Regions from separate parts of the Amycolatopsis sp. NPDC059021 genome, predicted to be linked through region 2. Evidence: riboswitches for the same ligand, from Rfam matches in the RefSeq annotation. Region 2 holds a riboswitch; each other region holds the start of a gene.
What was found. A riboswitch is a leader RNA that binds a small molecule or an ion and turns the genes downstream of it on or off. The one in region 2 is predicted to bind S-adenosylmethionine.

Region 1 (9,689 bases), on a different contig from region 2:
TCCTGGCCGTCGACCTGCCACGGCAGGCGCACGTTCTGCGCCTTGATCGTGATGCCGCGCTCGCGCTCGATGTCCATGCGGTCGAGGTACTGAGCGCGCATCGCCCGCGCTTCGACCACCCCGGTGAGCTGCAGCATCCGATCCGCCAGCGTCGACTTTCCGTGGTCGATGTGGGCGATGATGCAGAAGTTCCGGATGAGCTCCGGTGAGGTGAAAGTCGTGTCCGCGAACGTGCTCACTCGTGTGATCCTCGGGAAAGGTCGGGGATGGCCACCCCTATGGTCCCATGGAGCTCCGGGTGCGGGTGGGGGTCATCCCCGATGCGAGCCGCGACGGGGCGTGGTGCCCTCGAAGTATGAGCACTTCCCCCTCGCCCGTGCCCGCCCCCGGACCGGCCCCCGCCGGTCTGCTGGACCGCACGTTCGGCCATCCCCGCGGTCTGCTCGGCCGCCTCGGTGGCCTGGTCATGGCACACGGCAACGCACCGACCGAGCACCGGATGGCCGCACTCGCGAAGATCGAACCGGACGAGTCCGTACTGGTGGTCGGGCCCGGTCCCGGCGTCGGCCTGGACGACGTGGCGAAGCTCGCCCGGCGCGCGGTCGGCGTCGATCCGTCGCCGGGCATGCTGGCGCTGTGCCACCAGCGCTGCGGCGACCGCGCCGAACTGCGCCAGGGCACGGCCGCGGACACCGGGGAGCCCGGCGGATCGCTGGACGTGGTGCTCAGCGTGAACAACGTCCAGCTGTGGCCCGACCGCGCCGCGGGCTTCGCCGAGCTGTACCGCGTCCTGCGTCCCGGCGGCAGGCTGCTGGTCTCCGCCCACGAGAAGTGGCTGCCCGTGTCCCGGCACGTCCTCGCCCGCGAGGCCGGGTCCGCCGGGTTCACCGACCTCCAGACCTGGACCTGGCAGCCGCCGGGCTTCACCGCGCTGGCCGCGCAGCTCCGCGCCGTCAAGCCCGCGCGCTAGCTCCGGGGATCGGTGCGCAGCGGATGCCCGGCGGGCACCTCGACCAGGACGATGCGGGTGCCGTCGGGGTCGGCGATCCACGCCTCGTCCAGGCCCCACGGCTCCCGGCGGGCCTCCCGCACCGGCGTCACCCCGCGGGTGGCGAGGCCGGCGAGCGTGGCGGGCAGATCACGCACCTGGATCCACAGCGCGACGTCCGGGCTCGGCCCGGTGCTCGCACTGCCGACGATCTCCAGCGAGCCGTGGCCGAGGAAGAACACCGTGCCGCCGGGGAACTCCTTGTCGATCGCCAGGCCGAGGGTGTCGCGGTAGAACGCGGTGGACGCCTCGAGATCCCGCGGATGGATGAGAATCCGGCTGCTCAGCACTTCCATGGGCTCAATCCCTACCGGGAAGATCAGGCCACCGCAATCGCGGCGATACCGGACAGCACGACCACGGAACCGACCAGCCTGCGCACCGCGTTCGCCTCGCCGAGCACGAGCCAGGCGGCCAGCCCGCCGAGCACGATGCTCAGCTCGCGCGCGGGGGCGACCAGGCTGACCGGGGCGATCCGCAGCGCGTAGAGCACCAGGAGATACGCGACCGGGGACAGCAACCCGACCAGCAGCGCCTCACGCTTGTGCTCACGCCAGAGCTTGCCGATCATCGGCCGGTCGGCGAGGGCGTAGGGCATCAGCAGCAGGCTCTCCATGACCGAGCCGACCGCGAAGTAGACGATCGGCGGGACGGCGAGGCCGGTCACCGCGTGCGCGTCCCACAGCGTGTAGCCCGCGATGAACGCGCCGGTGAGCAGTCCGTAGCCGATCCCGGCCCGGCGGGCCCGCGGATCGGTCTCCCCGTCCCGGCGCCCGGTGCTGATCACCAGCACCCCGGCGATCACCAGCAGCGCGCCGGCGAGCCCGAGCCAGCCCGGCCGTTCGCCGAGCAGCACGACCGCCGCGATGACCGAGAGCAGCGGCCCGGTGCCCCGCGCGAGCGGGTAGACCACCGAAAGATCGCCGACGACGTAACCCCGTTGCAGGACGACGCCGTACCCGACGTGCAGCAGCGCGGTGACCGCCGCGGCCAGCAGCCATGTCCACTGTGGACGTTCGTTTTCCACGGCGAGGACGGCGATCGTGACCGGGAGGAGCGCGACGGCCGAAACGCTGTAGTAGAGGAACACGAAGCGGGCGCCGCCGTAGCCGACCCGCTTGGCGGCGAGGTTCCACACGGCGTGCACGACGGCGGCGACGAGGACGAGGGACAGCGCGGTGGCGTTCATCGGACCCTTTCGGGGTTTTCGCGCACGCGAAAACCTCAGGTCCTCCAGGCTTTTGTCCCGTCAGATGAACGGCGGGCTCCTGAGCCGCCGATGGTGCCGCTCGGACCTGTCCCACCAGCCCTCGTTGTGTTCTCCCGCAGGTGCGGGCCGATGGCGGAACCCTAGGCACTGACTCCACCCACCGTAGTACGCGTAAGCGATCACGTCGAGGCCCTCGCGAGGCCGTCGGAGCAGGCTGTTAGGCTTGCCGTTCGTTGCCGTGCGGCATTCCGTCATGGAGGAAACCCGCGCACCGCCCGCGAGGGTGGCCGGGGCCACAGAGTTATCCAGCGACGCGGCAGCGAACTCACCGAGTACGAACAGGAGCGCCACCATGGCCAACATCAAGTCGCAGATCAAGCGCATCACCACCAACGAGAAGGCGCGTCAGCGCAACCAGGCGATCCGGTCCTCGGTGAAGACCGCGATCCGCAAGTTCCGCGAGGCCGCCGAGTCCGGGGACAAGGCCAAGGCCGTCGAGCTGCAGCGCGAGGCCGCCAAGAAGCTGGACAAGGCCGTCACCAAGGGCGTCATCCACGCCAACCAGGCCGCGAACAAGAAGTCCGCGATGGCCAAGCGCGCGAACAACATCTGAGCCCGCTCTCCGCAAAGGCCCCGGCGACCTCGGTCGCCGGGGCCTTTCGCGTGTCTTCGCCTCAGCGGTCGCCCTTGGCGGCGACGACCTCGTTCACCGCGCGCTCCAGTGCGTAGTCCGGGCTCGCCGCGGCACCCTTGACCTCGGAGTTGAGCCGAGCGACGACCCGCATCGCGGTGGCGAGGCCGTCGGAGTTCCAGCCCCGCGACTGGCCCTGCGCCTTGCGCACCTTCCACGGCGGCATCCCGAGTTCCCCGGCCATCTGGTTCGGGTTGCCCCGCCCGGCCGCCGAGACCCTGGCGATGGTGCGGACGGCGTCGGCGAGCGCGTCGGCGACGAGCACATGCGGCACCCCCAGCTGCATCGCCCAGCGCAACTGCTCCAGCGCGGCCGCCCTGTCCCCCGCCACCGCCTTCTCCGCGACGGCGAAGCCCGTGACGTCGGCGCGGCCCCGGTGGTACCGGCGCACGGCCTGCTCGTCGACGACGCCGCCGGAGTCCGCGACCAGCTGTGTCGCCGCCGACGACAGCTCCCGCAGATCCGAGCCGACGGCGTCGATCAGCGCGAGCACCCCGGCGCCGTCGATCTTGCCGCCCGCCCGGCGGACTTCGTTGCGGACGAACGACTCCCGGTCGGCGGCCTTCGTCAGCTTGGCGCATTCGGTGATCTGGGCCCCGGCCTTGCGCAAGGCGGCGGGCAGCGCCTTCGCCGCCTTGCTCCTGCCGCCCCCGGTGTGCACGACGACCAGCACGATCCCGTCGGCGGGGGCCTTGAGGTAGGACAGCACGGCGTCGGACAGCTCCTGCGAGATGTCCTGCGCCGCTTCGAGGACGATCACGCGGCCCTCGCTGAACAGCGAGGGGCTCACCAGTTCGGCGAGCTCGGGCGCTGTGAGTTCCGACACCCGCATCCTGGTCATGTCGGCGGTCGGATCGGCCGCCTTGGCGGCGTCCAGGGCGGCGCGGACGGCCCGTTCGATGAGCAGTTCTTCCTCACCGAGCACGAGATGCAGCGGTGCGGTGGCGGTGGCTTGCGCGGTCACCCCCCGATCCTCTCACCCGCCCCGCGACACGCCCGCTCCGGTGACACCGGCGCGCCCACCGTGGCACGAGCCGATCAGGATGCCGTACGGTGTGTCCCGAGGCGGCGCCCGCGCGGCGCGCCGACAACCGAATACCGCTCATCCAGAGGGGCAGAGGGAACGGCCCGACGAAGCCCCGGCAACCGGCGTCAAAGCCTGTCATCCCGCGATCGCGGGGTAGCTGACGAACACGGTGCCAATTCCGGCCCGCCTCGGCGGGACAGATGAGGAAAGGAACCTCGCGATGACCGCAACCCTCGGCACGACCTCCACCACCAAGACCCCGGACCTGGGCCCGGCCGTCGAACTGGTGTCGAAGGAAGAGGGTCACCGGCAGCCGCTCGCTCCCGAATTCGTCTCCGCCGAAGACTTCTCGCCGCTCGAGGTCGCCTACGACTTCGGCCGGGTCCGGCGCGAGGACATCGAAGCCGGCCCGAAGAACATCTGGCGCTACAAGAAACTCCTCCCGGTTCCCTCCAACGTCGAGGAGATCCCCAACACCGAGCCCGGCGCCACCCGGCTGATCCGGGCCGACCGGCTGGCGAAGGCGCTGGGGGTCAAGCGGATCTGGGTCAAGGACGACACCGGCAACCCGACCCACTCCTTCAAGGACCGGGTCGTCGCCGTCGCGCTGGCGGCCGCCCGCGAGTTCGGGTTCGAGGTGCTGTGTTGTCCCTCGACCGGGAACCTCGCCAACGCCGTCGCCGCCGCGGCCGCCCGCGCGGGCTGGCAGTCCGTCGTGCTGATCCCGAAGACGCTGGAGCGCGCCAAGATCCTCACGACCGCGGTGTACGACGGCGCGCTGATCGCCGTCGACGGCAACTACGACGACGTCAACCGCCTCGCCACCGAACTCGCCGCCGAGCACGAGAGCTGGGCGTTCGTGAACGTGAACGTCCGCCCGTACTACTCGGAGGGCTCGAAGACGCTGGCCTTCGAGGTCGCCGAGCAGCTCGGCTGGCGGCTGCCCGAGCAGATCGTCGTGCCGATCGCCTCCGGCTCCCAGCTGACCAAGGTGGACAAGGGCTTCCGCGAGCTCGGCCAGCTCGGACTGGTGGAAGCCAGCCCGTACAAGGTGTTCGGCGCCCAGGCCACCGGCTGCTCGCCCGTGTCGGCCGCGTTCCGCGCCGGGCACGACGTCGTCCAGCCGGTCAGGCCGGACACCATCGCGCGCTCGCTGGCGATCGGCAACCCCGCCGACGGCCCCTACGTGCTCGACGTGGTCAACCGCACCAACGGCGCGATCGAGGACGTGAGCGACGAAGAGGTCGTCGAGGGCATCCGGCTGCTGGCCCGCACCGAGGGCATCTTCACCGAGACGGCGGGCGGGGTCACCGTCGCCACGGCGAAGAAGCTCATCGAAACCGGCAAGCTCGACCCGGACGCCGAGACCGTCCTGCTGATCACCGGTGACGGCCTCAAGACGCTCGACGCCGTCGAGAACCACATCGGCCCCAAGGCGACCGTCCCGCCGTCCGCCGCCGCCGTGCGCGAGGCCCTCGGCTACTGACGCCGGCTCACCGCCGGGGCGGGCCACGCGGCTCGCCCCGGCGGGAGACCGCCGGACCGCCGCCGTCCGGGACCACCGCGGTGTCGCCGTCGATATCGGTGCGGGTCACCAAGGCCCCCAACGCGATCAGAGCGTCCACAGTGGACTTACTGGGGTGGCCGTAGCGATTTCCCGCGCCCACACTGGCCATCGCGACGCGGGGCGCGACGGCCGCGAGGAAGTCCGGCAGCGAATACCGCGACCCGTGGTGGGGGACCTTCAAGACCTCCGCCCGCAGATCCGCTCCCCCGGCCAGCAAATCGGCCTGCGCGGCCAATTCCACGTCGCCGGTCAGGAGCACGCGCCCGGCCGGGGTGCCCGCGCGCAGCACGACCGAGCTGTTGTTGACCATCGTCCCGTCCTGCTCGGCGGCCGACCGCGCGGGTACGTACCGCGGCCCGAGCACCTCGAGGGACAGCCCCGGCCACTCCAGCCGCTGCCCGATGGTCAGCTCCAGCAGCGGTACGCCCTGGCGCCCGGCCTCCTCCGCGACCTGCCGCCAAGCCCAGCCCGGCGCCCGGCCAGGCCCGACCGCCACCGCACCCACCGTTCTGCCCTCGAACACCGACACCAGCCCGCCGAGATGGTCGGCGTGCAGATGGCTCAGCACGATCAGCGGCACGCGGTCGACGTCGAGCCGCCGCAGGCACTCGTCGACCGGGCCGGGTTCGGGCCCGGTGTCGACGACCACCGCCCGGCCGCGCTCCGCCGTCGCCAGCACCAACGCGTCCCCCTGGCCCACATCGCATTCGACCATCGCCCACGAATCCGGCGGCCAGGCCGGGGCGAGCACCCGGACCGGGACGAACACCAGCAGCACCACGGCGAGCACCACCGTCACCAGCACCCGGATCCGGCGCAGCCGCAATGTCACCACCAGGACGGCGAGCAGGCCCGCCGCCAGCAGGCCGCCCCACCAGCCGCCGGGCCAGTCCAGGACGGCACCCGGTGCCCGCGCGCCGTGCCGCGCCACGAGGATCAGCCAGCGTGCCTCCGGATCGGCCAGGTGGACCAGCACGTTCCCGGCGCCGGGCCACCACGGGCCCACCACGGTGGCGAGTACTCCGAACACGGTGGCCGGGGCCACCACCGGCGCCGCGAGCACGTTCGTCAGTACCGACACCAGGCTCACCGAACCCGCCATACCCGCCAGCACCGGCGCGGTGACCACGAACGCCGCGAGCGGAACGGCCAGCCCCTCGGCGTAGCCCGCCGGAACACCCCGGCGCACCATCGCGTCCGCCCAGCGCGGCGCCAGCAGAACCAGCCCGGCCGTGGCCAGCACCGAGAGCGCGAAGCCGAAGTCGACCGCCATCGCCGGATCCCAGATCACCAGCGCATAGACCGCAAAGGCCAGCGCGGGCAAGGCAGAGCCCCGTCTGCCCAGCGCCAGTGCGAGCAGGCCGACCGCGCCCATGACCCCGGCCCGGAGCACGCTCGGCTCCGGACCCGCGAGCACGAGGAACCCGGCCAGGCACAGCCCGGCCGCGATCGCCGAGGCCCGCGGCCCGATCCGCAGCACGCGCAGCAGGAGCAGCACCGCACCGCAGACGATCGCGAGATTCCCGCCGCTGACGGCCGTGAGATGGGACATCCCCGCGGCGACGAACTCGTGCTCGACTCGTGGCGGCAACGCGCTCGTGTCCCCGACGACCAGACCGGGCAGGAGACCGGCGGGTTCTTCCGGGAGGCTCGCGCACAGCCGGTGCAGCCCCGCACGCAAGGACTCGGCGGCCCGCTGCCACCACGGTGCGGTGCCAGGATCGCCGGGCGGCCCGCGCACCGACAGCACCGCGACGGTCAGTTCCGCGCCCCGCGCGGGCCCCAGTTGCCCGGAGACCGTCACGGCCTGACCGGGCAGCATGCCCGACCACGGCGTGACCGGGGCGAGCAGCAAGACACGTCCGGTGCTCTCGGCGGGCCGCCCCGCGACTTGCGCGGAGGTCACCTCGGCGGGAAGCACGACCGAACGGGCACCGGCCTGGCGGTCGGCGTATCCGGCCGAGCGAACCGGTTTCGGACGTTCGGTGAGCACCACTCGCAGCACGGCCGGAGCCCCATGGGCGGCGGCCGCGCGCAACGGATCCTGTTCCGCGTCGCGAACACGCAGCGCTGTCGGGCCCGCGAGCGCCAGCCCGAGCACCAGCAACGCACCCGCCGAAGCTCGCCAGGACGGGCGGCGCCAGCACACCACCGCGCCCGCGAGCGCGGTGACCGCTCCCCCGGCCACCGCCGCCCACCACGTACCGAGCAGGGCCGCCAGCGTCACGCCCCACACCGCCAGCGCGGCCGGGACGAGCCGAGGATCCTGCGCACGCCACCACGGCAACGGCTGCCGCGTCTCCGGAGTACCGGGCCCCGCGCTCATCCGACGCTCACCTGCTCCCGGATCTTCGAGAACTTCGCTTCGCCAATGCCTTCGACGTCGCGAAGTTGCTCGACACTGGCGAACCCGCCGTGCCGGGTGCGCCATTCGACGATCCGGCGGGCCATCACGGCGCCGACGCCCGGCAGCGTGTCGAGCTGATCGGCCGTGGCCGCGTTGAGATCGACCTTGCCCGGTGGCGCCCCCGCTCCACCGGGCCCGGCCGCCGCCGGCGCCGGGACACCGACCGCGAGCTGTTCTCCGTCGGTCAGCCGCCGGGCCAGGTTCAGCGCGCTCAGGTCGGTGCCGGGTTCCGGGCCACCGGCGGCACGGAGCGCGTCCGCGACGCGTGCCCCCGCGGGCAGGCTGATCAGCCCCGGTGCGCGCACCCGCCCGATCACGCTGATGACGAGACCGGTCTTCGGCTGCGGGGGCTGCTCGGCCACCGGTTTCGCGCTCGGCAGCCCCGGCGGGCTCTCCGCGGCGGGCCTGCCGCCGAAGAGCGCCACCGCGCCGAACACCAGCAGGACGACGCCGACGAGGACGGCGCCGAGCACGAGCCGTCGTTTACCGGCCGAGCCGCCGGCCAGCCCCGCGGGCAGCCAGCGCCGGACCAGCCGCCCACCGGGGCCCATCGCAGGGGCGTCCGGGGACAGCTGATCGGCCAGCCACGCGAGCCTGGCGTTGACGGAGGAGCCCGGGTCCCGGGCGGCGGGGTCGAACACACGATCGACGTTAGGACAGCCGGAAGCCGTCCGGCAGGGGAAATCGGCGCGGCTGTGGACAAGTGGGGTCCTGTGGACAGATCACCGGCCGAGACCGGGATCGAGCGGTTTTCCGTCGTACCCGGAGGCGATACTGAAGGGTTGCCCACTCACCCCTAGCGGCGAGAACCCAGCCGACGCCGATGTGTCCACTATGGACGTTCAGCCGGTCGCGCGCTGGACGACGACGCCGAGCACACCGGGGCCGGTATGCGCACCGATCACCGCGCCGATTTCCGAGACGACGCAGCCGGACGAGCCGGGTACCGCCTCCTCCAGCCGGTTGGCCAGTTCGACCGCCCGCTCCGGCGAGGCGAGGTGATGCACCGCCAGCTCGACCTCGCCCTGTCCGGCGGCCGAAACCGCCAGCTCGACCAGCCTGGCCACCGCGCGGTTCATCGTGCGGACCTTCTCCAGCGGCCGGATCCGGCCATCGGCCATGTGCAGCACGGGTTTCACCGCGAGCGCCGTGCCGAGCAGCGCGGCGGCGGGGCCGATCCGCCCGCCCCGGCGCAGGTAGTCCAGCGTCTCCACGACGAACAGCGTCTCGGAGTGCTCGGCGGTCGCCACCGCGGCGGCCTCCACCTCGGCCGCGGACGCTCCGGCCGCGGCGGCACCGGCGGCGTGCAGGGCCGCGAAACCCAGGCCCATGGCGGTGGTCCGCGAATCGACCACGCGTACCCGATCCGGCCCGACCTCCTGCGCCGCCAGCACGGCGGCTTCCCAGGTGCCGGACAGCTCGCTGGACAGGTGCACCGACACGACGGCATCGGCGCCCGCGTCCAGCGCGGCGCGGAACTCGGCGGCGAATTCGGCAGGGGTGGGCCGCGAAGTGGTGACGATCTTCCGCTGCCCCAACGCTTCGGCGAGCGCGGCCGGGCCCATCTCGGTGCCGTCGAGGGACACCACGCCGTCCACGAGGACGTGCAGGGGCACCACCCGCACCGCGCTGCGCTCGGCGAAACCCTCGGGCAGGTGGGCGGTGGAATCCGTGACTACCGCGACCGACACGCGCGTCAGCCTACGTGGCCGGGGGTGAGGGACGGCGTCATCAGCGCC
Region 2 (9,689 bases):
AAGACCATCGTGGTCCACCCGCTGAAGAACTACATCGAGCACGTCGACCTGCTGGTCGTCAAGCGCGGCGAGAAGGTCACCGTCGACGTCCCGGTCGTCGTCACCGGCACGCCCGCCCCGGGCACCCTGGTCACCCAGGACCTCGACACCCTGCAGGTCGAGGTCGAGGCCCTGCACATCCCCGAGCAGGTCGAGGTCTCGGTCGAGGGCGTCGAGGCCGGCTCCCAGATCCTCGCCTCGCAGGTCACCCTGCCGCAGGGCGCCACGCTGATCACCGACGCCGAGGCGCTCGTCGTCGCGGTGAACGAGGCCCGCGCCACCGAGTCCGAGGACGAGGGCGGCGAAGAGGCCGCCGCCGAAGAAGCCGCAGAATAAGGTCCTTATCTGTGAGTGAAGACGTGCCGGGGGCCGGCGAGCTGGTACTGCTCGCCGGCCTCGGCAATCCCGGGCCGCAGTACGCCGGAAACCGGCACAATGTCGGGTTCATGGTGCTCGACGAGCTGGCCTCGCGGATCGGCGCCAAGTTCAAGGCCCACAAGAGCGGCGCCGAGGTGCTCGAGGGCAGGCTGGCCGGCTCCCGGGTCGTGCTGGTCAAACCGCGTTCGTACATGAACCTCTCCGGTGGCGTGGTCGTCGGCGCCGCCCGGTTCTACAAGGTCCCGCCCTCCGGTGTCGTCGTGGTGCACGACGAACTGGACGTCGATTTCGGCGCGCTGAAGCTGAAGCTGGGCGGTGGGGACAACGGCCACAACGGCCTGCGGTCCATCACGAAATCGCTGGGCACCCGTGACTACTACCGGGTCCGCTTCGGCATCGGCCGCCCGCCCGGCCGCCAGGATCCGGCCGATTTCGTGCTCAAGGACTTCTCGACGGTGGAGCGCAAGGAGCTCCCGTTCGAGGTCGACCGGTGCGCCGACGCGGTGGAGGCGCTCGTCTCGGCCGGTCTGGCCGCCGCGCAGAACGCCTTCCACGCGGGCTGAGGAAGCTGGCAACCTGGAGTCATGACCCCCGATGAAGTCCGGGAGGTCAGCTTCGGCAAGCCGCCCTTCGGCAGGAGGGGCTACAACGAGGACGAGGTCGACGCGTTCCTCGACCTCGTCGCGCAGGCACTGGCGGGCCGGAACACGCTGACCCCGTGGGACGTGCACAACGTCGAGTTCAGCAAGCCCCCGCTGGGTATGCGCGCCTATCACATGCGCCAGGTCGACGCCTTCCTCGATGACGTCGAGGAAGAGCTCTGGCGCCGCCAGGACGCGCCACCGCCCGGCGGCTGAACCACGTCGCCGCTGGTGGCAGCCCACGTAATCATTCTGTGATGTGTGACACAGCGCGTTCGGTAGTCCCGGCTCACTCGATGGGCGATTGTTGGCCGCCTGATCGGGGTGAGGAGTCGGACGAGGTCTTTCGGGGAACTCTTCAAGGGTTTAGGACGGACTACGGGAATCCGTAACCCACCCCTCAATCGGAGAGAGAGTCCCATGTCGTTCACCGCCGAAGACCTCGCCGAGGTCACCTTCGGTAACGCCCCGATCGGCCGCCGCGGCTATGCCAAACACGAGGTCGACGCGTTCATCCGGCGTATCGCGAAGACATTCGCCGAGGAGGACGACCTGACCGCGGCCGAGGTCCACCACGTGATGTTCTCGCGGCCGCTGATCGGCAAGCGCGGCTACGACGAGCGCGAGGTCGACGAATTCCTCGACGAGGTCGAACAGCAACTGGTCGCCGAAACCGGGCGGCGCGTTCCCGGGGTGCCCCTCGCCCGTGTCCAGGACGAGGCGACCGACGAGCGAGCCGCCCCCGAAGCCCTCGAAGCACTGGAGGAGCCCGCCGAGCGCATCAAGGAGCGGTAATGGCCGTGACGGCGATCGAGGCGCGGACCATCCAGTTCGACCGCGCCCCGCTCGGCACCCGCGGCTACTACGAACCCCAGGTCGACGCCTTTCTGGAGCGGATCGCCGCGACACTGGACGGCGACGACGACCTCACCGCCGTCGATGTCCACGACGTCGCGTTCAGCAAGGCGCCACTGTCCAAGCGCGGCTACGACCACGCCGCCGTCGACGCCTTCCTGCGGCTCTGCGAAACCACTCTCGCCGACAACAGCGGGAGCGGGACCTTCCACATCGCGCCGCCGCTGGAGCACACCCACAGCCGCCGGGGCTTCTGGCGCCGCTGACGAACGGCGAACTCGCGTACCCAGGCGGTCGGTTCGCGTACCTAGCGGGTCGGTCGGCGAACCGACTGTCCGGGTACGCCGGCCGACCGTCCGGGTACGCGAGATGGCGTTCCGGGTACGGTTACTCGGCGTTCTTGGCGATGCGGTCGGCGTACTGGACCGCGGTGGCGGCGCGCTTGACCTTGCCCGACGGCGTCTTCGGCAGGCTCCCGGCGGGGAGCACGACCACGGCGAACGGGCGCATGTCGACGGCGTCGCGCACACGGGCCGCGACCTCTTTGGACAGTGACTTCTCGGCTTCGGGATCGCCGGCGAGCTTCGATTCGACGACGACGGCGAACCGTTCGCGCCTGCTGCCCGCGTCGAGCCGCACCGCGACAGCGTTTCCGGCACGCACGCCCTCGACCGAGGTCGCCGCCCGCTCGATGTCGGTCGGGTACAGGTTCCGGCCGCCCATGATGATGACGTCCTTGCGGCGCCCGCAGATCACGATCTGCCCGTCGACCAGATACCCCAGATCGCCGGTGTCGAGCCAGCCCTCGGCGTCCTGTGTCGCGAGTGGACCGTCCATGGTCAGGTAGCCCGGGGTCACGGCCTCGCCGCGCAGCCGGATCTCGCCGACTTCGCGTTCCCCGAGCCGGTTTCCCTTGTCGTCCACGATCTCCGCTTCGAGCCCGTCGAGCGGGCGGCCGAGCACCGCGAACGAACGCACGTCGTCGGTGCCGCGCCGCGGGTCGCTCTCGGGCACCGGCACGGCGCGGTTGTCCGCCTCCAGCGCGTCGGCCTCGACGACGTCGAGCGTCAGCCCGGTGAACAGCGGCGCGAAGGACACCGCCAGCGTCGCCTCGGCCATGCCGTAGGCCGGGAAAACGCATTCCGCGGGCATCTTGAACCGCGCCCCGGCGTCCACAAAGGTCTGCACGGCGGTCTCGTCGATGGGTTCGGCGCCGTTGAGCGCGATCCGCAGCTTCGACAGGTCGTAGGCGTTGTCGTCCTCCACACGCGCCATCCGCCGCCCGACGATGGCGTAGGCGAAGTTCGGCGCCGCGGTCGTGGTCCCGTTGTACTTGCTGATCAGCTCGGGCCAGATCAGCGGCCCGCCGAGGAACTCGACCGGGGTGATCTTGACCAGTTCGACGCCGAAGGTCATCGGCACGGTCAGGAAGCCGACCATGCCCATGTCGTGGAAGGTCGGCAGCCACGAGACCATCACATCGACGTCGAAGTCGAACTCCGCGCGGTCGACCATGGCCTTCACGTTCGAATACAGGTTGCCGTAGGTGATGCGGACGGCCTTGGGATCGGCGGTCGAGCCGCTGGTCAGCTGCAGCAGCGCGGTGTCGGACTCCTGCGTGGGCACCACCGCGTCGAGCGGCTGCGCGTCCGCGAGGTCGGTGATCAACCGGAACCCGATGCCGTGCTCGGTGAGCACCGGCGCCAGCTGGTCGAACGGTTCGCCCAGCAGCACCAGGTCGGAGCCGATCATGCGCAGCACGCGGACGGTGTCGGCGGCCCATTCGGCGAGGTCGGTCCTCGGCGTCGGCTGATGCAGCATCGTGACGCTGCCGCCGGCCAGCCACACCGCCTGCACGGTCGGCGCGATCAGCGCGGGCGCGGCGGCGAGCACGGCGACCGCGCTGCCCGGCTTCATCCCGCCTTCGACCAGCCCACCGGCGACCTTCAGCGCCTGCCGGTGGATTTCCGCCCAGGTCCGCCGGACGGGCTCCTTGGGCTCCCCGGTGACCATCCCGCGCTGCTGACCCCGCCCCGCCGCAGTGGCGACGAGCGTGTCCACGAACCGACTCATGCGATGCAGATTACTGTCTGCGTGTCACGACCCGCCCGCCAACGCGGCAATCCGCTATTCGAGCGTTTCCGATGTCTCCAGCCAGCGGGCCTCGACGTCGCCGATCTCCGCCTGCACGGCCTTCAGCTCGGTGTTCAGTTCCATCAGCCGCGCCGGGTCGGTCGCCGCCTCCAGGAGCACCGCGAGGATCTTCTCCTCCTTGCCGTGCAGCTGATCGAGCTTCCGTTCGAGCCGCCCCAGTTCCTTCTGCGCCGCCCGCACCTCGGCCGCGCTCTTCTTCGCGGCCGCCTTCTCCTCCGCGGCCGTGCCGTGAAGGCCCCCTTCACGGCGTCCAGTGCCGGTAAGGAGTCCTTCACGGCCGGACTCCCGGCGGGTGAGGTACTCGTCGATGCCGCCGGGCAGATGCGTCACCTTGCCGTCGCCGAACAACGCGACCGTCGTGTCGCAGACGCGCTCGACCAGGTACCGGTCGTGCGAGACGACGACCATCGTGCCCGGCCACGAGTCGAGCAGGTCCTCCAGCTGCTGCAGCGTGTCGATGTCGAGGTCGTTGGTCGGCTCGTCCAGCAGCAGCACGTTCGGCTCGGCCATCAGCAGCCGGCACAGCTGCAGCCGCCGCCGTTCCCCGCCGGAGAGATCCTCGACGGGCGTCCACTGCCGCGCGGCCGGGAAGCCGAGCTTCTCCCCCAACTGCGAGGCCGACATCTCCTGTTTGCCGAACACGACGCGGCTCGCGACCTGTTCGATCGCCTGGAGCACCCGCAGGTCACCGGGCAGATCGTCGAGTTCCTGCCGGAGATGTGCCAGCCGGACGGTCTTTCCCTCGACCCGGCGGCCGGTCTCCGGTTCGACGTCGCCGCCGAGCAGCTTCAGCAGCGTCGTCTTCCCGGAACCGTTGACGCCGACGAGACCGATGCGGTCGCCGGGGCCGACGCGCCAGGTGACGTGGTCCAGCAGCGTCCGATCGCCGACACCGAGCGTGACGTCTTCCAGTTCCAGCACGGTTTTCCCGAGCCTGCGCTTGGCGAAGGCCAGCAGTTCCACCGAATCCCGCGGCTCCGGGACATCGGAGATCAGCGCCTCGGCCGCTTCGATGCGGTACCGCGGCTTCGACGTCCGCGCCTTCGCACCGCGCTGGAGCCACGCGAGTTCCTTGCGTGCCAGGTTCTTCCGCTTCTCCTCGGCCGTCGCGGCCAGCCGCGCGCGCTCGGCACGGGCGAACACCCAGTCCGCGTAACCGCCTTCGTACTGCTCGACGCGGCCGCCCGCGACCTCCCAGGTGAGCGTGGCGACAGTGTCCAGGAACCACCGGTCGTGGGTCACGACGACCACCGCGATCCGGCGGGCCAGCAGGTGATCGGCGAGCCAGCGCACGCCTTCGACGTCGAGATGGTTGGTCGGCTCGTCGAGCACGACGAGGTCGAGCTCGCCGGTCAGCGCGGCCGCGAGAGACACCCGGCGGCGTTCGCCACCGGAGAGGTTCGCGGTCGGGGTGTCCAGCCCGATCGCGGTGATCCCCAGACCGTCCACAATGGAGCGGACGCGGGCGTCGGCGGCCCATTCGTGCTCGGCGCCGTAGCGGGCGAGCACGACGTCGCCGACACTGCTGCCCTCGGGGAGTTCGGTCCGCTGGGTCACCACGGCCATCCGCAGGCCCCGGACCTGGCTCACCCGCCCGGAATCCGGCTCACTGATCCCGGCGAGGACCTCCAGCAGCGTCGTCTTGCCACCCCCGTTGAGGCCGACGACACCGATGCGCTGCCCTTCGGCCACACCGAGGGAAACCCCGTCCAGCAGCGGGCGCACCCCGTAGGACTTGCTCACCGACTCCAGGTTGACCAGGTTGGCCATCCGCTCAGCCGATCCTTTCCCTTACGCGAAAATCTCGTCCGACGGCAGGCGCCGTCGCTATCCACAAAGGACGTCCACTCCGGACACCCCGCTAGGTCTCACGCGTGCACTCTCGGCGGCGCCGGCCGCGGGGCGTCGTCCCCGCCGACCAGTCGCGCGCCGGGGACGGGGCCGTGCGCGACCCGCACCGTGCGGCACACCCCGGCACCGGACAGCTCGGCCGCGACCTCGACCGCGGACTGCGCGTCGGCGCACAGGAACGCGCACGTCGGCCCCGAACCGGACACCGTGCCCGCGAGCGCTCCGGCGTTGACCCCGGCCCGCAGCGTCCGCCGCAGGCCCGGCCGCAGGGACACCGCGGCCGCCTGGAGGTCGTTGCCGAGCAGCAGGGCGAGCTGCCGCGGATCGCCCGAGGCCAGCGCCTCGACCACCGGTGTGTGCGAGCCGATGCGCGGCGGCTTGCCCTCGGCCCGGAGCCGGTCCAGCTCGCCGAACACCCGCGGCGTCGACAGGCCGCGCTGGTCGAAGGCCAGCACCCAGTGGAACGTGTGCCGCGCCAGCACCGGCACGAGCTGCTCGCCGCGGCCGGTGCCCAGCGCGGTGCCGCCGTAGAGCGCGAACGGGACGTCGCTGCCGAGTTTGGCCGCGATCTCGGCCAGCTCGTCGCGGGTGACGTCCAGCTTCCACAGCGAGGCCAGCCCGACGAGGGTGGCCGCCGCGTCGGCGCTGCCCCCGGCCATCCCGCCCGCGACCGGGATGCCCTTGCGGAGCACGATGCGGACCTTCGCCTCGGCCCCCGGCTTCCCGGCGTACGCGGCCAGTGCCTGGGCCGCGCGCCACGCGAGGTTGGCGGCGCCGGTGGGCACCGAGCCCTCACCCTCGCCGTAGACCTCGATCCCGGGCTCGTCGGTGGCCATGACGGTCACCTCGTCGGTCAGCGACAGCGCCTGGAAGACGGTGACCAGCTCGTGATAGCCGTCCTCGCGCAGGTCGGACACCGAAAGGTGCAGATTGACCTTGGCGGGAACGCGAACGGTCACTGGGGGCGGTACAACGGCGAGCACATGCCAAGCCTACGTGGCCTCGCCCGGAACGCTCGCGGAAGGAGAACGCACGACACGCTCGGCGGCCCCGTAACGAAAAGGTCCGTGGGGGCCTCCTCGAGGGACTCCAGCTCCCTCGCAGTGGCCCCACGCTCCATACGGGTGCAGGTGATCAGGCGGCGACGCCCTGCGGGCCCCGGGTCGTGTGCGTGACCCGGCCGCCGCGCTCGGCGATCCAGGCCAGCGCCGCGTCCGACCGCTCACCGCGGACACCGAGCCGGAACCGGCCCACCGGGGTGTCCCCGATGCGGGTGAGCCCGCCGCCGATGGTGGCGAGTTCGACGTCGAAGCGGCTCGCCGCCTCGGGCAGCAGGGCGCCGACCGACGCGAAGCCGATCAGGACGACATCGACCGAGCGGTCGTAGCGCGCGGCCTGTGTGCGGGTGGTCTCGATCGCGGGCAGCAGCGTCTGCGCGGTGCGGCTGGCCGGGTCGGAGATCAGGTCCAGCACGGTGCCGCGTTCGATCACGGCGCCGTCCTCCAGCACGGCGACGTCGTCGCACACGCGCCGCACCACGGTCGCGTCCGGGGTGGTGACCACGATGGTGACGCCCAGCTCGGCCCTGGCGCGGTCGAGGACGGTCAGCACGGCCCCGGCCTCGTCGCTGTCGACGCCCGCGGTCGGGTCGTCGGCCAGCAGGACGGACGGGCTCGCCGCGAGCGCTTTCGCGACGGCGACGCGGCGCAGCTGGCCCTCGGTCAGCTCGGCCGGGCGCTGGGCCGCGCGGGGGGTGAGCCCGACCAGGTCGAGCAGGGTGCCCACGCGGCTGCGGCGCTGCGGGCCGTCGACGCCCAGCTGTTCCAGCGGGGTGGCGATGTTGCCGGCGATGGTCCGCTCGGCGATCAGCTCCGGCTTGGTGCCGACCACGCCGAGCTGACGCCGGATCTCCCGCAGCCGCCTGCCGTCGAGCGTGCCGGTGTTGAGGCCGTCGAGCCGGACCACGCCCCGGTCGGGACGCTCCTGCAGCGCGATGCAGCGGGCGAGCGTGGACTTGCCCGAGCCGGCCGGGCCGACGACGCCGAAGAGGGACCCGGCCTGCACGTCGACGCTCACGTCCCGTAGCGCGACGACCGGATTTCCGTTGTGGGGAAAGGACTTGGTCAGGTTTTCGACAGTGATCACGAAAGCTCCAGAAGCAGGGCGCAGCACCCCCAGGCGCGCGCGACCGTTCACCAGTTGACCGTCCGAAATGGACGGTGCTCACGAAAAGAAATTCAGGCGGCAGAACTCAGGCGAGAACGGTGGAGCGTCGACACGCACAGACCGTGCGGCGACCTTCATCGACTACGCGCCGCCTGGTGAGCAGGAGCGGGCGGGCAACCCTCTTCATGGACGTGGCCTCCATCGGTCCTGGCGGTAGCACCTGCCCCGGGGAGGGTGGTTGCTGCGACTTCGGCGAGCCAGGTCTCTCAGTCGCTCGGGATGGACGCTTCGAGTAAAACCGATCCCAGGGATTGAACGCAAGCCCATAGGCACAGATCACACGACTGGCCGTGCCCAGACCTCGGGATCGGGGCCGGACTTCAGCAAGCTGCGATAACGCCGTCACGCACCGGACGACCGGGGCGCGCGCCCCGCTGCCGCGACGATACGCGCGAAGTCCCCGACGTCAAGCTGTTCACCCCGGGTCCGGGGATCGATCCCGGCGGCAGCGAGCACGGCGCCCGCCCGGTCCGCGGAGCCCGCCCAGCCCGCCAGTGCCGCGCGCAGCGTTTTCCGCCGCTGTGCAAACGCGGCGTCCACGACACCGAACAGCGCTTCTTTGTCCACAATGGACTCTTCGGTGCCGGATTTCTTGTTCTCGAAGGAGAATTGCGCACGTTCGAAGGAAACCAGCGCGGAATCCACGTTCGGCACCGGCCAGAACACGGCTCGCGGCACGGCGGCCACCTTGCGGGCGCGGCCGTACCACGCGAGCTTGACGCTGGGCACGCCGTAGATGCGGCTGCCGGGCCCCGCGGCCATCCGGTCGGCGACCTCGGTCTGCACCATGACGAGCCCGCGCGTCAGCGACGGCAGTTCGGCGAGCAGGTGCAGCACGACGGGCACCGCGACGTTGTAGGGGAGGTTCGCGACGAGCGCGACCGGCTCGGCGGGCAGGTCCGCGGCCTTGACGCGGAGCGCGTCGGCGCCGACGACGGTGAGCTGCCCGGCGGCCTCCGGGCCACGCTCGGCGACCGTCGCGGGCAGGCGCCCGGCGAGCACCGGGTCGATCTCTACGGCGATCACCTCGGCGCCGGCGCCGAGCAGGCCGAGGGTCAGCGAGCCGAGCCCCGGCCCGACCTCGAGGACGACGTCGCCCGCCCCGACCCCGGCGAGTTCGACGATGCGCCGGACGGTGTTCGGGTCGTGCACGAAGTTCTGGCCGAGCTTCTTCGTCGGCCGGACGTCCAGCTCGGCCGCGAGCCCCCTGATCTCGGCAGGGCCAAGCAGTTCCACCACCGGCAGATCGTACCCAGCGTGGGTGGGCGGGGGCGTGCCGAGGGACGCCTTCGGTGCGTTGGCCGCGCCGAGGGACGCCCCCGGTGCAGTGAACGCACCAAGGGCGTCCCTCGGTTGCGGGCGCCCCCACAGATGGCCACTCACGACCATTGGTGCGGCGAGCGTCACTTCGTCACAGCGAACGTGACAGCCGCCTTCATCATGTCACCCAGCCCGTTCCTCTCGGCTTTGGCTGTCGCGGAACCCACGGGGGCCACCGTGTAAGGGCCCAAAAGGGCCGTGGCGGCCAGACCCCCCCCCCCCCGG
Region 3 (9,689 bases), on a different contig from region 2:
GGCTGCTGACGGCGGTCGTCGTGCTCAGCGCCGCCGCGCATCTGGTGCTGCAGTCGCGCTCGGCCCGGTCGTCGGTGCTCGTGCCGCTGGTGATCCCGCTGGCCGCCGCGTCGGGACTGAATCCCGTGGCGGTCGCGTTCGCCTCGACCGTCGCCGCCGGGTTCTGCCACACCCTGCCCTCGTCGGCGAAACCGGTCGCCCTTTTCGCCGCCGTACCGGACGTCCCCGGCTACGGCAGGGCGGATCTCGTGCGGCTTTCGGCCGTGCTCGGCCCGCTCGTCGTCCTGCTCGTTCTCGGTTTCGCCGTCTGTGTATGGCCGCTGCTCGGTCTCCCGCTCTCCCGTTAGGACAGTCGTTTGCGGACTGAAAGGACCACGTCATGAGCACGTTCACCCCCACCCGTTTCCTGGTCGCCCCGAGCGGCTTCAAGGAATCCCTGTCCGCGGAGGCCGTCGCCGACGCCATCGCCGCCGGGATCCGCCGGGTCGTTCCCGGTGCGCTGGTCGACCTCGTCCCGCTGGCCGACGGCGGCGAGGGGGCGGCACGCACCCTGGCGGCCGCGACGGGTGGTGAACTCGTGCCGAGGGTCGTCAGCGGTCCGGTGGGTGATCCGGTCGCCGCGCATTTCGCGATCCTCGGTGGGGACGGGCCGCGGACCGCCGCCGTCGAGATGGCCGCGGCCGCGGGGCTGCGCCTGGTGCCGCCGGGCCTGCGGGATCCGGGCCGGACGACGACCCACGGCGTCGGCGAGCTGATCGCCGCCGCGCTGGACGCCGGATGTCGCCGGATTCTGGTTTGCTGCGGGGATTCCGGGACCTGTGACGGCGGTGCGGGCGCCCTCCACGCGCTGGGGGCGAGGTTCGCCGGCGCGGCGGGCGACCCGGTGCGGCCGGACGGGACGACGCTGGCGGACGTCGTCCAGCTCGATCTGTCCGGATTGGACGAAAGACTGTCCGATGTGGATATTTTGGTCGCTTGCAACCCGCACAACGTCCTCACCGGAAGGCGAGGAGTGGCAAGGGTTTTCGGTCCGCAGAAGGGGGCGTCGCCGGAGGAGGTGGAGACGCTGGCCGCGGCCATGGAGCACTGGGCGAAGCTGCTGGAACATCAGCGCGGCGCCGATCTGCGCACGGTCGCGGGTGGCGGCGCGTCGGGCGGTCTCGGTGCCGGGCTGGCCGGCGCGCTCGGGGCCCGGCTCGTGCCGCGCTTCGACGTCCTGCTCGGCCACACCGGCCTGGACGCCGCGCTCGACGGCGCGGACCTGGTGATCACCGCCGAAGGCGCCATCGACGCCCAGTCGTCGCTCGGCAAGGTCCCCGGCGAGGTGGCTCGCCGGGCGAAGCGGCGCGGCAAGCCGGTCGTCGCGCTCGCCGGCACGATCGGCGCGGGGGCGCGGGACACCTACGACACCGGGATCGACGCGTTCGCCGGGATCCTGCCCGCGCCGCTGCCACTGGCCGAGGCCATCGCGCGGGCGGCGGAGCTGGTGACCGACGCCACCGAGCGGGCGCTGCGGCTCGTGCTGGTTGGAGCCACGCTGGCGCGCGGCTGATCACGAAAAGGATTCGGGTAGGTCGCTTTCCCACCGGGCACCGTGACCTGTTGGTCAACCATGGGCAAGCTGGGCGATCGTGCGCGGGGGTCGCGCGAAAAAGGGGAGGGGTGGAAAGTGGGTCCTGCCAGAAGACGCGGGGTGCTGATCGGCGGCGCGGTAGGGGTGGTCGCCATCGTCACGGCCGGGGTAGTGGTCTTGACCAGTGGGAACGAGGCGCCGGCGAGCGACGCGGCACCCTCGGGGACGGCGGGCCCGGTGGCGGTCGACCCGACGGCGGTGGTGACGGAGTACCTGCAGGACCTCGCCGAGGCCAATCCGGACGCCGCGGGCGCGCTGACCGACGATCCGGCGGCGGCCGCGGTCGCCTTGCGGGACGCGCGCAACGCGCTGATGCCTGCCAAGACCACGGCGACGTTGAGCAGGCTCGATCCGACCCCGGCGGGGGCGGCGAAGACCGGCGGCACGTTCGCCATGACGTGGACACTGCGGCCGGGGAAGACCTGGACCTACGACGTCCCGTTCGAGCTGACGAAGGCCGCGCAGGGCTGGCGGCTGCACTGGGTCCCCGCGTTGCTGCATCCGAAGCTGGAGCAGGGGCAGCGGCTGGTCGCCGCGACCGGTCCCGCGGACCGGCCCGCGGTGGTCGACCGGGACGGCAAGCCGCTGGTGATGGCGGGGCAGGCGGGGAACAAGCCCGCCGAGGGCAATCCGGCGCCGCTGCTGCAAAGCGCCTTCGCGGCGCAGGCCACGACGGCGAAGGCGGACGGGTTCGCCGTCCAGCGGGCCGACGCGTCGGGCAAGAACCTCGAAACGCTGTACGGCCAGGACGAGGGCAGCGACGGCAAACCGCTCACCGCGTCGCTGAGCGTCGCGACGCAGAACGCCGCACAGTCCGCTGTGGACGGTTACCAGGGCAAGGCGATCATGGTCGTGCTCCAGCCGTCCACCGGTGATCTGCTCGCGGTGGCGCAGAACGCGGCGGCGGGTACCGAGCCGAAGGCGTTCAGCGGGTTGTACGCGCCGGGCTCGATCTTCAAGATCGTGACGGCCACCGCCGCGCTCGAACAGGGCCTCGCGACCGCCGACACGGCGTTGCCGTGCCCCGGCAGTGACCAGATCGGGACCCGGACGATCCCCAACGAGAACCGCTTCGACAAGGGCACGATCCCGTTGCACCAGGCGTTCGCGTTCTCGTGCAACACGACGTTCGGCAGGCTGGCCTCGCGGTTGCCCGCGGACGGGCTGGTCAAGGCCGCCGACCAGTACGGGCTCAACGCCGACTTCGACATCCCCGGCCTGCAGACCGAGGCCGGGAAGGTGGTGTCTGCCACCGGGAACGACCGGCTGGTCGAGGACGGCATCGGGCAGGGGGACGTGCAGGTCAGCCCGTTCGGCGCGGCGCTGATGGCCGCGACGGCCGCGTCGGGCAAGGCCGTGACGCCGAAGCTGTGGCACGGGCTGGACACCACGGTCGCCAAGCCGTACTCGCCGCCGTCCGCCGGGGTGCTGGGCGCGGTGCGGTCGATGATGCGGGAGGTCGTCACCACCGGTACCGGGAAGGCGGCGGCAGGGGCGGGGCAGGTCCACGGCAAGACCGGTACCGCGGAGTTCGGCGCCGACGGCCAGGCCAACGGCTGGTTCGTCGGCTACCGCGGCGACGTCGCCTTCGCCGTCCTGCTGGAAGGCGCGAACGACTCGAACCCGGCTGTCTCCCTCGCCGCGAAGTTCCTCAACGCCATCCACTAGCGCCCACCCGGGAGCCTGGCCCCGGAATGCCGTCAAGGCCACCTTACGGGCGTCAGACGCCCACAAGGTGGCCTTGACAGCACGTCGCGATAGGGGGCGGCGGTGGTTTCCGGCCGCCCGCTTCTGTCGGTCCCGCCGCCTAGGATGTACGGCAAGGGGGCCTCGAAGTGTCCTGAACGACGCGTTCGGGACGTTGAGTGTCTCGTCCGCGTCGTTCGCGACACCGGACGGCGGATTCAGGCCGAATCCACGAAGCGGGCGGCGGGGCCCGGGGTGCGGTGGATCGCGGACGGCGGTAGCTGGGTGTGCCCCGCCGCGCATTCCAGCACGATGCGGACCGGTTCCTCGCAGGCGTGGTCGTCGTCGGTGCGGTGGCGGACCACCACCGAGGGACCTTCCGGGCCGGCAAGGTACTTGTCGCCCCATTCCAGCAAGGCCACCAGGGTCGGCCGCAGGTCGAGGCCACGCTCGGTGAGCCGGTACTCGTAGCGCTGCCGGGCCCCCGGCTCCTGGTACGGGATGCGGTGCAGCACACCGGCTTCGACCAGGTTGTCGAGCCGGGTGGCGAGCAGGTTGCTGGCGATGCCCAGGCGGTCGCGGAAGTCGCTGAACCGGCTCGCGCCGTCGAGGGCCTCCCGGACGATCAGCAGTGACCAGCGCTCTCCGACGACCGACAGTGCGCGTGCCACCGAACAGTTGACGGGGTCGATGCGCCGGGCCGGGTCCATGGCCGCCACCTTACCCCCTGAGTTGACAATCTCCACTCAGCGGGCCTAGCGTTCGCCCGGCTGAGTTTAAAAAATAAACCAAGGAGCGGCCGACATGCCGATGCTGGACGTCTACATTCCCGAGGGAACCTTCGCGGCCGACCGGGAAACGGCGCTGCTGAACCGGATCACGGAGATCCTCATCCGGCACGAAGGGTTCGATCCCGCCGATCCGGTCACGCGCTCGGTCTCCTGGGTGTTCCTGCATCGCCCGGCCGCCGTCTACGTCGGTGGCGCGCCCGCGGACGCGCCGCGCTACAAGGTGGTCCCGTCCGTCCCGGAGGGACAGCTGGACGCCGGCAAGCGGGCGGGTGTCGTGCGCGAGGTCACCGAGGCGATCCTCGATGCCGAGGACGGCGCGTGGCCACGCGACCCCGGCCGGATCTGGGTGTTCCCCACGGAAATCCCCGAGGGGCACTGGGGTGGCTCCGGCGAGATCAGGCCCTTGAAGCGCATCCTCGGCCGGCTCACCGGCGACGATGCCGAGCGGGCGGCCGAACTCGCCGCCGAGCGCATCCTCGCCAGCCGCGCCGAACGTGCCCAGCTTCCGGACCGCTCTCGCTGATCCGGTCCCCGAGCCGTCCGGCGGCAGCGCGCGGATCGTTCGGCCGCGCCCGAACGATCCGCCTTCTACGGTGGGGACATGGAGACCATCGCACTGGCCGAGGTGGCCGCGGTGCTCGCCGACCCGAGCAGGGCGACGATGTGCCTGGCGTTGCTGGACGGCCGCGCGTGGACCGTCGGCGAGCTGGCCGCGGCCGCGCGGATCGCGGTGTCGACGGCGAGTGAGCATGTCACCCGGCTGGAGGAAACCGGGTTCGTCGCGCGGGTGAAACAGGGGAGGCACGCCTACGTCCGCATCGCCGACCCGCGGGTGGCGGAGCTGATCGAACATCTCGCGCAGCACGCCGATCGCCGCCCGATCACCGGCCTGCGCTCCTCGGTGCGCGTCCGCAAGCTCGGGTTCGCCCGCACCTGCTACGACCACCTGGCCGGGAAGCTCGGCGTCGCGCTGCGCAACGGGATGATCGCGCGCGGGCTGGTCGACACCGGATCGGGGCTCACCCTCACCGCTCACGGGCACGACGTGCTGGCGGAGCTGGGGGTGGATCTCCCCAGTGGCAGGCGGCGGCCGCTGCTGCGTGACTGTCTGGATTGGACGGAGCGCCGCGAACACCTCGGCGGCGGCGCGCCCGCCGCGCTGCTGGAACGGGCACTGGCGGCGGGCTGGGTCGAACGTGGTCACCAGGCACGCGCGATGCGGGTGCTGCCCGCCGCGGCCGAACCGTTCGCGACGCTCGGTGTCGACCTCGACACGCTGGAAGAGCCGGTATTTTGATGTTTCTTTAACACATCGGGTGAGTGCCACTCGGTGTCGGTACACGATCGTGTGAGCACCCCGCCTCCTTATCCTGAGAGCCCACGGCGACCGGGAAGGGAGGCGACATGGATCAGCTTCCCGTGCTGCTCGGCGTCGGCGGGATCGTGCTGCTCGCCTCCGTGGTGGCGGTGCGCCTGTCCGTCCGGCTCGGACTGCCCTCGCTCCTGCTGTACTTGGGGATCGGTGTCCTGCTGGGCGAAGCCGGGTTCGGCATCCGCTTCGAGAATCCCGAGCTGACGCAGTCGCTCGGCATCGCCGCGCTGGTGCTGATCCTCACCGAGGGCGGGCTCACCACGCGGTGGCAGGCGGTGAAACCCGCGCTGGGGCCCGGAATCGCACTGTCCACTTTGGCCGTCGTGGCGAGCGTGGCGGTCACCGGCAGCGCGGTGCACTGGCTGCTCGGCCTCGACTGGCGGCTCGCGCTGTTGTGGGGCGCGGTGCTCGCCTCCACCGACGCGGCCGCCGTGTTCTCCGTGCTGCGCAACGCCGGGGTCGGCAAACGGCTGGTCGGCATGCTGGAGCTGGAATCCGGCCTCAACGACGCGCCCGCCTACATCGCCGTCGTCGTGCTGGCCACCGGGTCCACAGTGGACTGGACGCTGCCGCTGCTGGTGATCTACGAGCTGGGCGCCGGGCTGGTGATCGGCCTGCTGCTCGGCTGGCTCGGGGCGCTGGCGCTGCGCAGGGCGGCGCTGCCCGCCACCGGCCTGTATCCGCTCGCCACGGTGTCGGTGTGCGTCCTGGCGTTCTCCAGCGGGCAGCTCGCGCACGCCTCCGGCCTGCTCGCGACGTACGTCGCCGGGCTGGTGCTGGGCAATTCCCGGCTGCCGCACCGATCCGACACGCTGTCCTTCGCCGAAGGCCTCGGCTGGCTCGCCCAGATCGGGCTGTTCGTGCTGCTCGGCCTGTTCGCCTCGCCGAGCAGGCTGCTGGAAACGCTGGTGCCGGGGCTCGTGGCGGGCGCTGTCGTCCTGCTGCTCGCGCGCCCGCTTTCGGTCCTGCTGTCGATGCTCCCGTTCCGCGTGCCGTGGTGGGAACAGGTGTTCCTGTCGTGGGCCGGCCTGCGCGGCGCGGTGCCGATCGTGCTCGCGATGATCCCGCTTTCCCAGGGCGTGCCGGGCGCGCAACGGCTGGTGGACGCGGTGTTCGTGCTGGTCATCGTGCTGACCCTGGTGCAGGGCGCGACGCTGAGCCCGCTCGCGCGGGTGCTCGGGCTGGCCCGGCACACCGAACCGCACGAGGTCGAGGTCGACTCCGCGCCGCTCGACGAAATGGGCGCCGAGCTGCTGCAGGTCCGTATCCAGGCCGGATCGCGGCTGCACGGCGTGTACCTCTCGGAGCTGCGGCTGCCGGCCGGCGCGACGGTCAGCCTCGTGGTGCGCGACGGCGCCGGGTTCACGCCCGAGAAGACCAGCCGCCTCCAGGAGCACGACCAGCTACTGGTGGTGACCACCGAACGGGCCAGGAGTGCCACGGAGCGCCGGTTGCGGGCCGTGGACCGGGCAGGCCGCCTGGCCCGCTGGAAGGGCGAATCCGGCCGCTAGCTCACAAAACCGGCCTCGATGGTTGGTAGTTTTCCGTAGATCTTTCCACCGTGTGTTCCCCTGACGCACCCTTTCGGGCTAATGTGCGCTCGCATCGTCTACCTCGAATGGGTGAGCTTCTCGGGCTAAGGAGTACACACGGTGATGCTGAAACTGAGTGCGCGCTGGGCCGGCTTCGCCGCCGCGACGACCGCCGGAGCGTTGCTCCTGGCCCCCGCGGCCTCCGCCGCGGACACGTTTCCCGCCTTCGCCCTGCCGTTCGCGGCGGGCCAGCTCGTGTATTCGGCCGGGATCCACTCCGACGACGGTGGCAGCGGCGTGAAGAACGCCATCGACTTCAGCCCGGCCGACAAGACCGTCCGTGCCCCGCTGGCCGGGACCGTGCATCTGCAGCACTGCGCTGGGGGTGACTGGGTGACCATCGACCACGACGGCGGCTGGCGCACCGGGTACTACCACATGGAGAACATCCAGGTCGCCGACGGACAGCGGGTCGCGCCCGGCGCCGTCCTCGGTTCCACCGGCAACGCCCTGCCCTGCGGCGGCAGCACCACCGGTGCCCATGTCCACTTCACGCTCTGGACGCTGCCCGCCACGACGGCGTCCGGGAATCCCGGCGACGCAAGGGATTGGCGCGCTCGCGGGAACTGGAGCGGGCTGTCCTACGCCGAGGTCTCCGGCGAACTGGCCGCCGCGCTCGGCGAGCCGATCGACGGCAAGGAGCTGGGCGGATGGCGGTTCGCGGCGGGCGCCGAGCAGTACGAGGGGACGGCGACGCACCTGACCGACCAGTCGGTCGTCCGGCTGCCGGGCCGCTTCCGGGTGACGGCGTAGACCGCAATGACCGCAATTCCGGAGAGTGACGGCCGTCTCAGTCACCCGGATGGGACTGGATCGGCGCACGCGGTGTCGGCTATCTTCGTCGTCAGGTCATGAGTGCCAGCGCTAAGCCCCGGCTTGCTGGCCGGCAACCCTCCAACCGCGGTGGGGTGCCCCGGGTGAGGACCGGGCCTGTCGCGAGGTGCGGCGGGCAAGCGCGGGCCCCTCGCCGGGGGTCCCCCGGACCGCCGAGGAGGCACCCGATGACACTCGCCGTCGATCGTCAGAACACCACCGAAACCACCGTTACCGTTGCGCCGCAAGGAATCCCGGCGGTCGCGGGTGCCGGGCTGAGCGTTCCGCTCGTCACCGGCGGCGAGATCGGCTACGCGAACCTCGACCACGCCGCGAGCGCGCCCTGTCTGGACGCCGTGCGCCGCGCGGTGGACGAGTTCCTGCCCTGGTACGCGAGCGTGCACCGCGGCGCCGGGTTCGCCTCGCAGGTCTCGACGCGGCTTTACGAGCGCACGCGCGACATCCTGCGCCGGTTCGCCGACGCGCGTTCGACCGACACCGTGGTGTTCACCCGCAACACCACCGATTCCTTCAACCTGCTCGCCCGCAGCCTGCCCAAGCACACCTCGGTGGTCGTCTTCGACACCGAGCACCACGCCGCGCTGCTGCCGTGGCGGGGCCCGAACGTCCGCCGGATTCCGACGCCACGCACCCGGCTCGCCGCAGTGTCCGCTGTGGACGAAGCGCTCGCGGAATGCCCGCAGGGGCCCCGATTGGTGGTCGTCACCGGAGCGTCCAATGTGACCGGTGAGCTGCTGCCCGTCGCGGAGATCGCGGCGGTGGCCCGCCGCCACGGCGCCCGGATCGCGCTCGACGCCGCCCAGCTGGCCCCGCATCGCCGGATTTCCTTGCGGGAACTGGATGTCGACTACGTCGCGCTGTCCGGCCACAAGCTGTATGCGCCGTTCGGTGCCGGTGCGCTCATCGGCCGCGCGGACTGGCTCCGTGCCGCCCAGCCGTATCTCGCCGGTGGCGGCGCGACCAAGCTCGTCACGGGCGAGGCCGACGACCTCGGCGTCGTCTGGAACGCCGGACCGGAACGGCACGAGGCCGGTTCGCCCAACACCGTCGGCGTGTACGCCCTCGGCGTCGCGTGCGAACAGCTCGCCGCCCACTGGGACGCCGTCGGCGCGCACGAAGAGGTCCTGCTGGCCCGGCTGCGCAAGGGGCTCGCCGCGATCCCGGGCTGCGCCGAACTGCGGCTATTCGACGCGCCGGTGGACCGCGTCGGCACGGTGAGCTTCGTGGTCGACGGCTTCGAGCCCGGCTGGCTGGCCGCGGTGCTTTCGGCCGAGTACGGCATCGGCGTCCGCGACGGCGCCTTCTGCGCGCACGTCGCGACCAAGCGGCTCATCGGCGTCGCCGGGGGAGCGGGTCAGCAGGCGGTGCGGGTCAGCCTCGGTCTCGGCAGCACCACCGAACACGTCGACCGGCTCGTGCTCGCGCTGCGCCAGATCGTCGCGCGTGGTGCCCGCTGGGAGTACGCGAAGCAGGACGGCCGCTGGGCGCCGGTCGGCGATCCGCGCGAACTGCCCCCGTTCTGCGCCTGAGCTGAAGGGGACTTTCCTCTCGTGACGTGAGCTGAAGGGGACTTTCGTCGCATCCCATGCACGGAAAGTCCCCTTCAGCTCACGGGTGATCCGCTATCGTGGCGCGATGGCGAACGCGCGGCCACGGTACTGGTTTCCCTTGGCGCTGCTGGGATTCGCGCAGCTGCTCCTGGTCGCGGCGGCACTGCTGAGCGCGAGCTCGCGGTTCGGCGTCAGCATGTCTTCGCGGAGAAACCCGGTGAGCGGCGGACT

Region 1: it holds a riboswitch for S-adenosylmethionine, as region 2 does, so the genes downstream of both, thrC (threonine synthase) here and ACFWX1_RS05375 (methionine ABC transporter ATP-binding protein) in region 2, are expected to answer to the same signal.
Region 3: it holds a riboswitch for S-adenosylmethionine, as region 2 does, so the genes downstream of both, ACFWX1_RS37850 (aminotransferase class V-fold PLP-dependent enzyme) here and ACFWX1_RS05375 (methionine ABC transporter ATP-binding protein) in region 2, are expected to answer to the same signal.

What each region holds. Positions count from the first base shown of each region.
Region 1 is NZ_JBHYIQ010000034.1:37,209-46,897, reverse strand. Features, by position in the region: gene lepA (translation elongation factor 4) at 1-239, opposite strand, end outside; gene ACFWX1_RS21200 (class I SAM-dependent methyltransferase) at 356-970, shown strand; gene ACFWX1_RS21195 (VOC family protein) at 967-1,344, opposite strand; gene ACFWX1_RS21190 (DMT family transporter) at 1,368-2,237, opposite strand; gene rpsT (30S ribosomal protein S20) at 2,611-2,871, shown strand; gene holA (DNA polymerase III subunit delta) at 2,933-3,913, opposite strand; SAM riboswitch class I at 4,049-4,183, shown strand; gene thrC (threonine synthase) at 4,197-5,462, shown strand; gene ACFWX1_RS21170 (ComEC/Rec2 family competence protein) at 5,470-7,869, opposite strand; gene ACFWX1_RS21165 (helix-hairpin-helix domain-containing protein) at 7,866-8,591, opposite strand; gene ACFWX1_RS21160 (DegV family protein) at 8,793-9,641, opposite strand; gene octT (diglucosylglycerate octanoyltransferase) at 9,647-9,689, opposite strand, start outside.
Region 2 is NZ_JBHYIQ010000006.1:155,854-165,542, forward strand. Features, by position in the region: gene ACFWX1_RS05335 (50S ribosomal protein L25/general stress protein Ctc) at 1-375, shown strand, start outside; gene pth (aminoacyl-tRNA hydrolase) at 387-980, shown strand; gene ACFWX1_RS05345 (DivIVA domain-containing protein) at 1,002-1,274, shown strand; gene ACFWX1_RS05350 (DivIVA domain-containing protein) at 1,479-1,853, shown strand; gene ACFWX1_RS05355 (DivIVA domain-containing protein) at 1,853-2,179, shown strand; gene ACFWX1_RS05360 (fatty acyl-AMP ligase) at 2,301-3,986, opposite strand; gene ACFWX1_RS05365 (ATP-binding cassette domain-containing protein) at 4,041-5,837, opposite strand; gene ACFWX1_RS05370 (4-(cytidine 5'-diphospho)-2-C-methyl-D-erythritol kinase) at 5,936-6,901, opposite strand; gene ACFWX1_RS05375 (methionine ABC transporter ATP-binding protein) at 7,053-8,063, opposite strand; SAM riboswitch class I at 8,280-8,370, opposite strand; gene rsmA (16S rRNA (adenine(1518)-N(6)/adenine(1519)-N(6))-dimethyltransferase RsmA) at 8,487-9,383, opposite strand.
Region 3 is NZ_JBHYIQ010000095.1:2,887-12,575, reverse strand. Features, by position in the region: gene ACFWX1_RS37890 (SLC13 family permease) at 1-347, shown strand, start outside; gene ACFWX1_RS37885 (glycerate kinase) at 380-1,552, shown strand; gene ACFWX1_RS37880 (penicillin-binding transpeptidase domain-containing protein) at 1,613-3,301, shown strand; gene ACFWX1_RS37875 (winged helix-turn-helix transcriptional regulator) at 3,538-4,029, opposite strand; gene ACFWX1_RS37870 (hypothetical protein) at 4,124-4,633, shown strand; gene ACFWX1_RS37865 (ArsR/SmtB family transcription factor) at 4,712-5,407, shown strand; gene ACFWX1_RS37860 (potassium/proton antiporter) at 5,515-6,993, shown strand; gene ACFWX1_RS37855 (M23 family metallopeptidase) at 7,138-7,827, shown strand; SAM riboswitch class IV at 7,922-8,036, shown strand; gene ACFWX1_RS37850 (aminotransferase class V-fold PLP-dependent enzyme) at 8,076-9,437, shown strand; gene ACFWX1_RS37845 (hypothetical protein) at 9,544-9,689, shown strand, end outside.